3 regions of the Saccharopolyspora tripterygii genome follow, and region 2 is predicted to be linked to each of the others. Evidence: riboswitches for the same ligand, from Rfam matches in the RefSeq annotation. Region 2 holds a riboswitch; each other region holds the start of a gene.
What was found. A riboswitch is a leader RNA that binds a small molecule or an ion and turns the genes downstream of it on or off. The one in region 2 is predicted to bind S-adenosylmethionine.
Positions count from the first base shown of each region.

Region 1: it holds a riboswitch for S-adenosylmethionine, as region 2 does, so the genes downstream of both, thrC (threonine synthase) here and ACYVF3_RS00295 (methionine ABC transporter ATP-binding protein) in region 2, are expected to answer to the same signal.
Region 3: it holds a riboswitch for S-adenosylmethionine, as region 2 does, so the genes downstream of both, ACYVF3_RS14885 (aminotransferase class V-fold PLP-dependent enzyme) here and ACYVF3_RS00295 (methionine ABC transporter ATP-binding protein) in region 2, are expected to answer to the same signal.

Region 1 is NZ_BAAGZP010000038.1:124,265-128,685, forward strand. Features, by position in the region: gene ACYVF3_RS27285 (DNA internalization-related competence protein ComEC/Rec2) at 1-266, shown strand, start outside; gene thrC (threonine synthase) at 354-1,622, opposite strand; SAM riboswitch class I at 1,637-1,775, opposite strand; gene holA (DNA polymerase III subunit delta) at 1,873-2,859, shown strand; gene ACYVF3_RS27300 (EamA family transporter) at 2,860-3,723, opposite strand; gene ACYVF3_RS27305 (sulfite exporter TauE/SafE family protein) at 3,745-4,421, opposite strand, start outside.
Region 2 is NZ_BAAGZP010000001.1:51,402-55,822, forward strand. Features, by position in the region: gene ACYVF3_RS00285 (transglycosylase family protein) at 1-396, shown strand, start outside; gene rsmA (16S rRNA (adenine(1518)-N(6)/adenine(1519)-N(6))-dimethyltransferase RsmA) at 499-1,368, shown strand; SAM riboswitch class I at 1,543-1,632, shown strand; gene ACYVF3_RS00295 (methionine ABC transporter ATP-binding protein) at 1,873-2,895, shown strand; gene ACYVF3_RS00300 (methionine ABC transporter permease) at 2,892-3,575, shown strand; gene ACYVF3_RS00305 (MetQ/NlpA family ABC transporter substrate-binding protein) at 3,676-4,421, shown strand, end outside.
Region 3 is NZ_BAAGZP010000018.1:218,619-223,039, reverse strand. Features, by position in the region: gene ileS (isoleucine--tRNA ligase) at 1-1,485, shown strand, start outside; SAM riboswitch class IV at 1,688-1,803, shown strand; gene ACYVF3_RS14885 (aminotransferase class V-fold PLP-dependent enzyme) at 1,838-3,160, shown strand; gene lspA (signal peptidase II) at 3,319-3,927, shown strand; gene ACYVF3_RS14875 (RluA family pseudouridine synthase) at 3,969-4,421, shown strand, end outside.

The DNA.
Region 1 (4,421 bases), on a different contig from region 2:
GGGCGGACGTGCTCAAGGTCCCGCACCACGGATCCCGCTACACCACACCGCGCTTCCTGCAAGCCGTCCGGCCGAGGCTCGCGCTGATCAGCGTCGGTGCGGGCAACGACTACGGGCACCCGAACCCGTTCGTGACCGGTGCGCTCACCCGTGCCGGCTCGCGGGTGCTGCGCACCGACCAGGAAGGAGACATCGCCGTCCTGCCGGGGCCGCAGGGGCCTCGCTTCGCCGCGCGCGGGGACCCGCTGCGCGCCGACGAGAGATGACCGTCCGAAGCGGGAACGACGAAGCGGGTGGCGGTCCGCAGGGACCGCCACCCGCTCGCAGGAGAGGAGTGCTCGTCTACAACTGGATCAGAGGCCGAGGGCCTGGTTCACCGACTCGGTGGTCGGCGCGACGGTCGCCTTCGGTCCGAGCTCGCCCTCGACGGCGTCCAGGGTCTTGAGACCGTCACCAGTGATCAGCAAGACCGTCTCGGCGTCCGGGTCGATCTTGCCGGCTTCGATGAGCTTCTTGGCGGTCGCGACGGTGACACCACCGGCGGTCTCGGCGAAGATGCCCTCGGTGCGGGCCAGCAGGCGGATGCCCGCGCGGACCTCGTCGTCGGTGACGTCTTCGATGGCACCGCCGGTCTTGCGGACGACGTCGAGCACGTAGGGGCCGTCGGCGGGCGCGCCGATGGCGAGCGAGCGCGCGATGGTGTCCGGCTTGACCGGCTGCACCACGTCGTGGCCGTTGCGGTAGGCGGTGGAGACGGGGGAGCAGCCGCTGGCCTGCGCGCCGAAGATCTTCACCGGGCTCTCGTCGACGAGGCCGACCTGGCTGAACTCGTTGAAGCCCTTGTAGACCTTGGTCAACTGCGAGCCGGAGGCGATCGGCACCACGATCTGCTCGGGCAGTCGCCAGCCCAGCTGCTCGGCGACCTCGAAGCCCAGCGTCTTGGAGCCCTCGGAGTAGTAGGGGCGGACGTTGACGTTGACGAACGCCCAGTCCTCGTGCTCACCGGCGAGCTCGGTGGCCAGCCGGTTGACGTCGTCGTAGTTGCCGTCGACGGCCAGCAGCGAGCCGTCGTAGACCGCGCTCATGAGGATCTTGGCGCGCTCGAGGGTCTTGGGCACCAGGACCACCGAGTCCCAGCCGGCGCGGGCGGCAGCGGCGGCCACGGCGTTGGCGAGGTTTCCGGTCGACGGGCAGGCCAGCACCTTGAACCCGAACTCGCGGGCGGCGGCCAGCGCGACGGCGACGACGCGGTCCTTGAAGGAGTGCGTGGGGTTGCCGGTGTCATCCTTGATCCAGATCTTCTTCACGCCAAGCGCCTTGGCGAGGTTGTCCGCCTGGATCAAGCGGGTACAGCCGGGCTCGGTGTTGGGGATCTGGTCGACGTTGCCCGGGACGGGCAGGAACTGCTTGTAGCGCCAGATCGAACGCGGACCGGACTCGACGTCCTCGCGGCGGATCTTGCCGAAGTCGTAGGCGACCTCGAGCGGCGAGAAGTCTTCGAGGGAGACGAACTCAGGGGCCAACGGCTGCCGGTGTCCCTCTTCCTTGGACACCAATTCGACGGCATTGCCGAGATCGAACTTCTTGCCAGCGGTCGTGTTGGCGTGGGCAGCAGCAGTCATCGCGCGAGGTCCTCTCCTCATCTGTCCCGCGGACGGGTCGGAATTGGCACCTGTTTTGCGTCCGTGACCTCGCGCCGGAATTTTGCGCGATGCATCGGACGAACGGTTGCCGGGGCTTCAACGGGCCGTTCCCTCTGCCCCTCTGGATGAGCTATTCGATTGTGAGGGCAACGTTAGTTGAACGAATGTGTTCCTGGCCAGTGCGCATCCAGATGGCGGGACTGTCGCGGCCCCGTGGGACCATTCGTTCATGAGCTCCCCGACCGTTGTCGCCGACCCGCTGCACCTGGTGCTCGGAGACGAAGAGCTGCTGGTCGAGCGCGCGATGTGGGCCGCTGTCGGGGCCGCGAGAGCCGCCGATCCGGACGCGGATTTCAGCAGGGTGAAGGTGAGTGACCTCACCCCGCCGGAGCTGGCTGAAATGCTGAGTCCCTCGCTGTTCGCAGAGGCGCGCGTGCTGGCGGTCGAGTCGGCGCAGGACGCGGGCAAGGAGATCGCGGAAGCGCTGCTGCTGCACGCCAAGCAGCCTGCGGAGGGCGTGACGCTGGTGGTGCTGCACAGCGGCGGCGGCCGGGCCAAACAGGCCAAGGAGCTGCCCAACGCGCTGAAGAAGATCGGCGCGCGCGTCACCGAGTGCAAGAAGATCACCAAGCCCGCCGAGCGCGAGGCGTTCGTCAAGGACGAGATCCGCAGGGCGGGCGGCAAGTCCGACTCCGGCGGGGTGAGCGCGCTGGTCGAGGCCGTCGGGTCGGACCTGCGGGAGCTGTCGGCCGCCGCTTCGCAACTGGTGGCCGACACCGGCGGCAAGATCGACGCGGACGCCGTGGGCCGCTACTACCGGGGCCGCGCCGAGGTGACCGGGTTCGCCGTCGCCGAGAAGGCCGTGGTCGGTGACCGGGCGGGAGCCTTGGAGGCGCTGCGCTGGGCGATCCAGCTGGGCGTGCCGCACGTGCTCATCGCCGACGCCCTGGCCGACTCCGTCCGCACCATCGGCCGCGTCGCCGCGGCGGGAGGTCGCAACGACCCCTACCGGCTCGCCGGGGATCTCGGGATGCCCGCGTGGAAGGTCAAGAAGGCCCTGGCGCAGTCGCGCGGCTGGACACCGACGAGCCTCGCCGCGGCGCTGCAGGTCGTCGCCGAGGTCAACGCGGGGGTCAAGGGCATGGCCGCCGACGCCGACTACGCCCTGGAGAAGACGGTCCTGCGGCTGGTCGCGCTGCGCAACCAGCGCGGCTGATCAGGCCACGCCGATCAGCACGACACCGGCGAGCACCACGACCGCGCCGGTCATCCGCCGGACCGGTTGCGCCTCGCCGAGCACGCGCCACGCCAGCAGCCCGGCCAGCACGATGCTCAGCTCGCGCGCCGGGGCCACCAGGCTCACCGGCGCCATCTGCATGGCGAACAGCACCAGGATGTAGGCCAGCGGCGAGAGCACCCCGACGGCGATGATCTCCCGCCGGTGCTCGGTCCAAATACGGCCGAGCGCGCCGCGCCTGCGCACGGCGTAGGGGGCGAGCAGCGCGCTGCGGGTGACGTTGTTGGCCCAGTCGTAGAGCAGCGGTGACAGCGCGAGCCCGGTGACGGCGTGCGCGTCCCACACGGTGTAGGTCGCGATCAACGCCCCGGTGAGCAGCCCGAAGCCGACCCCCGCCAGGTTCGCCCCTGCGCGCGGCACCCCGTCGGACAGGCCGATCACGAAAACCCCTGCCACCACGAGGACACCGCCGCACACCCCGAGCCACCCGGGTCGCTCCTGCAGCACCAGCACCGCCACGACCATCGACAGCATCGGGCCGGTTCCCCTGGCCAGCGGGTAGACCACGGACATGTCGCCCACCGAGTAGCCGCGCTGCAGCAGGAGGAAGTACCCGAGGTGGATGGTCGCGCTGACCAGGACTCCGAGCGTCCAGGCGCCCAGCGGAGGAGCTCCGGTGATCAGGAGAGCCCCGGCCGCCACCGGCAGGTACAGCACGGACGAACAGGTCGCGGTCAGCCACACGAAACCCGCGCCGGAGGAACCGGCGCGCTTGGCGAAGAAGTTCCAGCCCGCGTGCGCGAACGCGGCCAGGACGACGAGAACGACAGCGGCAGCGCTCATGAGTGCCCGGAGCCTACAGCCTCAGCCGCTGAGGGCGATCTTCCAGCCGAGGCTGAACACGAGCCCGACCACGACCGTCAGGAACACCCGGCGGACGAACGCCGACCCGCGACCCGCGGCCAGCGCCGCGCCCAGCACGCTGCCGGTGATGTTGCAGGCCGCCATCACCAAACCCAGTCCCCACAGCACCTTTCCGGCGGGGATGAAGAAGGCCAGCGCTCCCAGGTTGGTGGCGACGTTGACGACCTTCGCGGTCGCCGAAGCCGTGACGAAGGCGAACCCGACCAGGCTGACCAACCAGAACACCAGGAACGAACCCGTTCCAGGCCCGGCGATGCCGTCCCAGAAGCCGATCACCGCGCCACCGAGCAACATCAGCGCCAGCTGCAACCGCCGCGCGAACCGGGGCGCGTGCACCGAGCCGAGGTCGGGCCTGCGCCAGGTGTAGACGCCGACCACGACCAACGCGACGAACACCACCACGTTGAGCACCGAGGACGGCAGCGCATCGGCGAGCGCGGCCCCGCCCAGCGACCCGACCAGCGCTACCGCGGCCATCGGAAGCGCTGCGCGCCAGTCCATCGGGGTGCGCTTGGCGTAGGTCCGGGCAGCGGCGGAGGTTCCGGCGATCGCGGCGATCTTGCTGGTGGCCAGCGAGTAGATGACCTCGCCGCCGGGCATCAGCATCAGCATCGCGG
Region 2 (4,421 bases):
CCCGGCGAGGCCGGGGAGAAGATCCAGTTCACCCGGGTCACCACGCGCAACGGCGAGGAGTCCGAGCGCGATGTGATCGACGAGAAGGTCACCAAGGCCCCGGTCGAGAAGGTCGTCCGCGTCGGCGGCAAGCCCGCGCCGAACAGCGGCGTCTGGGACAAGCTCGTCCAGTGCGAAGCCACCGGCAACTGGGCCATGAACAGCGGCAACGGCTACTACGGCGGGCTGCAGTTCGACAAGTCCACCTGGGACGCCTACGGCGGCGATCAGTACGCCCCGTACCCGCACCAGGCCAGCCGCGAGCAGCAGATCTCGGTCGCCGAGAAGGTGCGCGCAGCCCGTGGCGGCAGCTACGGCGCATGGCCCTCCTGCTCCGGCAAGCTCGGCCTCGACTGAGCGTCACGCTCCACCGAGGAGGCACCCGTCGTCGCGACGGGTGCCTCCTTTTTGCATCACCCGCGCTGACCTCGTGAAACCGGCACGGGTAGGTTCTTCTGCGTGGATGAGCAGGGGGCGGCGTTGTTGGGCCCGGCCGACGTGCGCCGACTGGCCGACGAGCTGGGGATCAAACCGACCAAGAAGCTCGGCCAGAACTTCGTGCACGACCCGAACACCGTGCGCCGCATCGTTTCCGCGGCCGAGGTCGGTGCGGATGACGTCGTGCTGGAGGTCGGCCCGGGCCTGGGCTCGCTCACGCTCGCGCTGCTGCCGGAGGCCGGCGCCGTCACCGCGGTGGAGATCGACCCGGTGCTCGCCGAGCGGCTGCCGCGCACGGCCCAGGAGTTCGCGCCCCAGCTGGCCGACCGGCTCACCGTGCTGCCCGCCGACGCCCTGCGAGTCCGGGCCGCCGACTTCGCGAAGCCCCCGACCGCGCTGGTCGCCAACCTGCCCTACAACGTCGCGGTCCCCGTCGTGCTGCACCTGCTGGCCGAGCTGCCGAGCTTGCGCAAGGGACTGGTCATGGTCCAGTCCGAGGTCGCCGACCGGATGGCCGCGGAGCCCGGGAGCCGCGTCTACGGGGTGCCGAGCGCGAAGGCCGCCTGGTTCGCCGACGTCCGGCGCGCGGGGCCGGTGCCGCGCAAGGTGTTCTGGCCGGTGCCCAACGTGGACTCGGGCCTGGTCGCCTTCGAGCGCGTCGACCCGCCGTCCAGCGCTGCGCGGCAGGACGTGTTCCGCGTGGTGGACGCCGCGTTCGCGCAGCGGCGCAAGACCTTGCGCGGCGCGCTGTCGGGCTGGGCCGGTTCGGCGGCCCGGGCGGAGGAGCTGCTGCGCGCGGCGGGCGTCGATCCCGCGACGCGCGGGGAGCAGCTGCGGATCGCCGATTTCGCCCGGATCGCGGAGGTCGCGTCATCCGGGACGACCAGCTGAACCACTCGTCCGGTGGCTTGCGCACACCCACCGCGACGTCACTGAGGGTCACGAAAACACCACTGCGAGCGGAATAATTCCCGCTCCACTCGGTATGTGATGTGGCAAACGATTTCGGTCAGTGACGGCTATCAGCTTGCGTCGCGACCTGTCGATGGGTTCTACTATTCGGGAAATCCATCCCGAGCGGCTGAGAGACCTGGCTTGTTGACGCCGCAGCAACCACCCATCGCGGGCAGGTGCTAACGCCAGGACCGATGGAGTGACTGTGGATTCCAACGTGCGGTTAGCGAACCTGCCTGCCACCGGCGATGCCCGGTCCGAGGTACGCCACATCAGGGAACTGCTCACGCAGAGGCGGGTCATCGACAACGGCTTGCGCACGACCTGCGCATGTCGTCGCGAGATGTGACCTGGCCCTTCTTCCCTTCCTTTCCCTGAGAAGTTCCCCATGGCTGCTGCCCTGCGCGGGCGCGGCCGTTGCGAGCTGATGTGGAGCAGATCGTGATCTCAGTTGAGAACCTGACCAAGTCGTTCCAGCAGAACGGCAGTTCCGTCCGCGCCCTCGACGGTGTGTCGATGGAGGTCAACGCGGGCTCGGTGTGCGGCGTGGTCGGACCGAGCGGGGCGGGGAAGTCGACTCTGGCCCGGTGCATCGCGCTGCTGGAGAAGCCCGACGCCGGTGCCATCCGGGTCGACGGCACCGACCTCGTGTCGCTGGACGGCAAGGCGCTGCGCGCCGCCCGCAGGCAGATCGGCGTTGTCCCGCAGGGTGATTCGCTGCTGCGGCAGCGCACCGCGGCGGGCAACGTCGCGCTGCCGCTGGAGGCGGCAGGCATCGGCGGTCCGCAGCGGCGCAACCGCGTCGGCGAGCTGCTCGACCTGGTCGGCCTCACCGACAAGGCCGCCGCCTACCCGGACCAGCTCTCCGGTGGTCAGCGCCAGCGGATCGCGGTCGCCCGCGCGCTGGCCGCCAAGCCCTCGGTGCTGCTGGCCGACGAGCCGACTTCCGCGCTGGACCCGTCCACCACCGATTCGGTGCTGACCGTGCTCGACCGCGCGCGGGCCGAGCTCGGCGTCACCGTCCTGGTGGTCACCCACGACATGGCCGTGGTCCGCAAGATCGCCGACGACGTCGCGGTGCTGGAGGACGGCCAGGTCGTCGAGCACGGCAAGGTCCTGGACCTCGTCGCCGAGCCCGGCAGCAAGATCAGCGGCACCTTGCTGCCCGAGACCGACCAGGCCGAGTCGCTGCGCCCGACCTCGGGCCGCCACGACGTGGTCGCCGAGGTCGTGCTCGTCGGTTTCGCCGCCGTGGGAGCGCTGCTCCCCGAGGCCTCCAACCGGTTCGCCGTCGACTTGGCGATCCTGGGCGGTGGCCTGACCCGCCTCGGCGACACCCCGGTCGCCAAGTTCAAGATCGGCTTGACCGGTGAGCGCTCCGAGGCGGCGCTGAAGTGGATGGTCGAGCGGGACGCGCACGTCCGTCGCGCCCCGGTGAGCGTTGACGGAGTTGCTGCTGCGTGACTGATGTGACCCCCTGGTCGGAGGTCGGCGAACTGCTGGGCGAGGCAACGCTCGAAACGCTTTACATGGTGCTGGTGGCGACCGTGCTGGCCGTGGTCGGCGGGTTGCCGCTGGGCGTGCTGCTGCACCTGACCTCACCGGTCGGGCTCAACCCCAAGCCAGTGCTGAACAAGGTTCTCGGCGTGGTCGTGGACGTGGTGCGCTCGGTGCCCTTCGTGGTGCTGCTGGTGGTGCTCGCGTCCTTCACCAGGCTGCTGATCGGCACCTCGATCGGCAGCAGCGCGGTGATCGTGCCGCTGACCATCGGAGCGATCCCGTTCTTCGCGCGGCTGACGCAGAACGCGTTGCGCGAGGTCGGGTTCACCGTGGTCGAGGCCGCGATCACGACCGGCTCCAGCAGGCTGCGGATCGTGTGGACGGTGCTGCTCGGGGAGTCCCGGGCGGCGCTGGTCGGAGCCGTCGGCGTCACCGCGGTGGCGCTGATCGGCTACGCCGCGATGGCAGGTGCCATCGGCGGCGGCGGGCTCGGCACGACCGCGATCCAGGACGGCTACCAGGGCTACGACGACCGGATCCTCTACGGGTCCGTCGTCGTCCTGGGTGCGCTGGCCTTCGCGATGCAGCTGATCACCGATCGCACCGCCAAGCTCGTCGACCGCCGGCGCACCGCCGTCGGCTGAGGCCCCGAGCACGAACGAATTCCCTCACGCGCCTCGTCCCACGAGGACGGTGCGCTACCCCTGCCTGCCTGAGAACAGGCTCGTTGAAAGGACGCACGACATGCGTTTGCGCTTCGCCGCACTGCTCGCTTCGGCCGGGGTGCTGCTGGCCGCCTGCGGTGGTGGATCCGCCGCGGAGGACCCCAACGCGCCGCTGAAGATCGGGGTCAGCCCGACCCCGCACGGCGAGATCCTGCAGTACGTCGACGACAACCTGGCCGAGCAGGCCGGGATCGACATCGAGATCGAGAAGTTCGACGACTACAACCGGCCCAACGAGGCCGTCGCCAACGGCGAGCTGGACGCCAACTACTTCCAGCACGTGCCCTACCTGGAGGAGTACCGCAAGGAGCGCGGCGGCGAGTTCGCCTGGGTCGAGCCGGTGCACCTGGAACCGCTGGCCGTCTACTCCAAGCAGGCCAAGTCGCTGGCGGAGCTCCCGCAGGGCGCGACGGTCACGCTGTCCAACGACCCGGCCAACCAGTTCCGCGGCCTCAAGCTGCTGGAGCAGGGCGGTCTGATCAAGCTCAAGCCGGAGGCGGCCGTGGGCACCAGGGTGGACGCCGCCATCGCGGAGAACCCGAAGAACATCCAGCTCAAGGACCTGTCCCCGGACCAGCTGCCGCGTTCGGTCGACGACGCGGCCGCCGCGGTGGTCAACGGCAACTACGCGATCAAGGCGAAGCTGTCGAACCCGATCGTGGTGGAGAGCCCGCAGGGCAACCCCTACGCCAACGGCCTGGTGACCAGCCCGGCGCTGGCCAAGGACCCGCGCGTGCTCAAGCTCGCCGAGTTGCTGCGCAGCCA
Region 3 (4,421 bases), on a different contig from region 2:
TTCGCGCAGGTCCACTACCCGATGGAGAACGCGGACTGGTTCGAGCACCACTACCCGGGCGACTTCATCGTCGAGTACCACGGTCAGACCCGCGGCTGGTTCTACACGCTGCACGTGCTGGCCACGGCGCTGTTCGACCGGCCGGCGTTCAGCAACGTCGTGGCGCACGGCATCGTGCTGGGCCACGACGGCCAGAAGATGTCGAAGTCCAAGAAGAACTACCCGGACGTCAACGAGGTCTTCGACCGCGACGGTTCCGACGCGATGCGCTGGTTCCTCATGTCGAGCCCGATCCTGCGCGGCGGCGACCTGGTGGTCACCGAGCGGGGCATCCGGGACGCGGTGCGCCAGGCTGTGCTGCCGCTGTGGAACTCCTGGTACTTCCTCGCGCTCTACGCCAACGCCGAGGGCGTCAGCGGGGAGTTCCGCACCGACAGCACCCACGTGCTCGACCGCTACGTGCTGGCCAAAACCCACGAGCTGGTCGGCGACGTGCAGTCCTCGATGGACGCCCTGGACCTGGCGACCGCGACCGCGACCGTGCGGGAGTTCCTGGAGGTGCTGACCAACTGGTACGTGCGCCGTTCCCGGGACCGGTTCTGGGCGGGCGACAAGGACGCGATCGACACGCTGCACACGGTGCTGGAGGTGACCAGCCGGGTGGTGGCGCCGCTGCTGCCGCTGACCGCGGAGGCGGTGTGGCGGGGGCTCACCGGTGGCCGTTCGGTGCACCTGGCCGACTGGCCGCTGGTCGACGAGCTGCCCGCCGACCCGGCACTGGTCTCGGCGATGGACCAGGTGCGCCAGGTGTGCTCCTCGGCGCTGGCGTTGCGCAAGGCCAACAAGCTGCGCGTCCGGCTGCCGCTGGGCGGCCTCGTGGTGGCCACCCCGGGGGCCGAGGCGCTGCGCCCGTTCGCGGACCTGATCAGCGACGAGGTCAACGTCAAGGACCTGGAGCTGAGCACCGACGTCGCGGCCCACGGGCACTTCGAGATCGCGGTCAATGCTCGCGCGGCCGGTCCGCGGCTGGGCAAGGACGTGCAGACCGTGATCAAGGCCGTGAAGGCCGGCGACTGGGAGCACCGCGGGTCGACCGTGGTCGCTGCGGGCATCGAGCTGCAGGAGGGCGAGTTCACCGAGCGGCTGGTCTCGACCGACTCCGGCGCGGCCGCTGCGCTGCCGGGCGGCGACGGGCTGGTCGTGCTGGACACCGACGTCACTCCGGAGCTCGCGGCCGAGGGGTTGGCGCGCGACGTGGTGCGGGTGGTCCAGAACGCCCGCAAGGAAGCCGGTTTCGAGGTCTCGGACCGCATCACGGTCACCATCGAGGCACCTGCCGAGGTCGCCCGGGCCGTCGAGGCGCACCGCGAGTTCATCGCGGGCGAGACCCTGGCCGACGCGGTCGACCTCGGTGACGCGGCCGATGCCGCCACCGGCGCGGTCGGCGACGGGATCGAGATCAAGGTCGCGGTCTCGCGCGTCTGACGCCGTTCTCGCGCATCGAGGCCCCGGGGTTCGCTCTCGGGGCCTCGGTCTTGCGCGGGGTCGGTTTTGGTCCGAACCGTCCATGATCGATGTCGGGAATGTCGGGTCAGTTCGGACCAAAACCGCCCGCTGCCCACGCCGCGCCCACCAGATGGGACGACGTTGTCGCGGAGCGGGGTGAGGCGCTACCGTTCGCCGCGAAGGTCATGAGCGCCAGCGCCAAGCCCCGGCTCGCTGGCCGGCAACCCTCCTACCGCGGTGGGGTGCCCCGGGTGAAGACCTGGCCGGTCGCGCAGTGCGGCTCGGCAAGCGCGGGCCCGCCGAGGGCCCTTGAGGCCCCGGGAGGGTCGCGATGTCTTCAGCCGTCATCGATGTTCCGAGCCAGTCCGTCGCCGTTCCCGGCGTGGCCGGAGCAGGCCTGCGGGTTCCCCTGGTCACCGGAGGAACCGCGAGCTACGCCAACCTCGACCACGCCGCCAGCGCACCGTGCCTGTCCGCCGTGCGCGACGCCGTGGACGAGCTGCTGCCCTACTACGCGAGCGTGCACCGCGGAGCAGGCTTCGCCTCGCAGGTGTGCACCCGGGTCTACGAAGGCGCGCGCCGGGTGCTGCTGGACTTCGCCGGTGCCCGCCAGGGCGACGAGGTCGTGTTCACCCGCAACACCACCGACTCGCTGAACCTGCTGGCCTCGGCCGTTCCGCGCGGCACGTCGGTGGTCGTGTTCGACACCGTGCACCACGCGGCTCTGCTGCCGTGGCGCAACGTCCGCCGGATCGCGGCGCCCGCATCGCCCGCCGACGCGGTTGCCGCGCTGGACGCGGCGCTGGCGGAGTGCCCGGAGGGGCCTCGCCTGGTGGTCCTGACCGGGGCGTGCAACGTCACCGGCGAGGTGTGGCCGGTCGCGGAGCTCGCCCGCGTCGCGCGCAGCAGGGGAGCCCGGACCGTGCTCGACGCCGCGCAGCTCGCGCCGCACCGACCGATCCGGCTCGCCGAGCTCGACGTCGACTACCTCGCCCTGTCGGGCCACAAGCTCTACGCCCCCTTCGGCGCCGGGGCCCTGATCGGCCGCGCCGACTGGCTCAACGCCGCCGAGCCCCACCTCGTGGGCGGTGGCGCCACCCGCGTGGTCAACGAGCGCGCGGTCAGCTGGACGACCGGTCCGGAGCGCCACGAGGCCGGCTCGCCCAACACCGTGGGCGTGCACGCGCTGGCCACCGCCTGCCGCACCTTCGCCACCCGCTGGGAGGGCGTCGTCGAGCACGAGGCCGCGCTGCTCGGACGCCTGCGCGCGGGCCTGGCCGAGGTCCCCGGCCTGCGCGAGCTGAGCCTGTTCGGCGCGGAGCACGACAGGGTCGGGGTCGTCAGCTTCACCCTCGACGGTCAGGGCCCGGGGCTGATCGCCGCCGCGCTGTCGGCGGAGCACGGCATCGGCGTCCGCGACGGTCTGTTCTGCGCCCACCTCGGCACGAAGAACCTGCTCGCGAAGGCCGGCTCGGACAGCGGCCGGGCCTTGCGCGTCAGCATCGGCCTCGGCACCACCGCTGAACACGTCGACCGCCTGATCGCCGCCCTGAAGTCCCTGGTCAGCGATGGTCCTGCGGTGAGCTACGAGCAGTCGAGCGGCCGCTGGGAACCGGTCGACGACCAGCGCCCGCTACCGCCCTTCCTCCTCTGATCAGGGGATGCGGTGAGCGGCAAGTCCCAGTTTTAGTCCAAACCGAGCCATGATCATGTCCGTTTTGTCGGCTCAGTTTGGACTAAAACCGGGATCGGGTGACCGGGTGTCGCAGTCCTGGTGCGTGGGTGTCCGGCCGGGTCGGGGACAATGGCGGGGTGAGCACCGAGCACCCCTCCTCTGAGCAGGCGGCCTCCACGCCGGAGTCCGCTGAGACGAACCCGGCCGCGGACGCCCCGAAGGGCGGGTCCGCGAAGCTGCTGGCGCTGCTGTTCGGGGTGGCGGCGCTGGGCCTGGCCCTGGACGTGGTCACCAAGATCGCCGTCGTCGCCACCATCGAGGGCAACCCGCCCGTGAAGGTGCTCGGAGGCCTCTTCTACTTCGACGTCCTGCGCAACCCCGGTGCCGCGTTCTCGATGGCCACCGGCCTGACCTGGTTGCTCGCGCTGCTCGCGATCGCCGTGGTCGGCGTGATCGTGTGGCTGGCCCCGAAGCTCCGCTCGCCGGGGTGGGCCGTCGGCCTCGGCCTGGTGCTCGGCGGTGCGTGCGGCAACCTCGGCGACCGGCTGTTCCGGGCGCCCGGCCCGCTGCAGGGCCACGTCGTGGACTTCCTCTCCTTCCTGGCGCCCGGCGGTCAGGTGTTCCCGGTGTTCAACGTCGCCGACAGCTGCATCACCTGCGGCGGCATCCTCGTGGTGCTGCTGTCGCTGATGGGGCGCGACTTCGACGGGACGGTCCACCGCAAGCAGAAGGCGCGCAAGTCGTGAGCGAACTCCGAACCCTTCCGGTCCCCGAGGGGCTGGACGGCATGCGGATCGACGCAGGCCTGTCCAAGCTGCTCGGGCTCTCCCGCAACGCCGTGGCCGGGCTCGCCGAGGCCGGTGACGTCCTGGTCGACGGGAGCCCCGCGGGCAAGTCGGATCGGCTGATGGCCGGGTCCTGGCTGGAGGTCAGCCTGCCCGCCGCCGAGCAGCCGCCGCAGGTGGTGGCCGTGCCGGTCGAGGGTATGAAGATCCTGCACGAGGACGACGACATCGTCGTGATCGACAAGCCGATCGGCGTCGCCGTCCACCCGAGCCCCGGCTGGGAGGGCCCGACCGTGGTCGGCGGCCTGGCCGCGGCCGGCCTGCGCATCTCGACCTCCGGTGCCGCCGAGCGCCAGGGCGTGGTGCACCGCCTCGACGCGGGCACCACTGGCGTGATGGTGGTGGCCAAGAGCGAGCACGCCTACACCGTGCTCAAGCGCGCGTTCAAGGAGCGC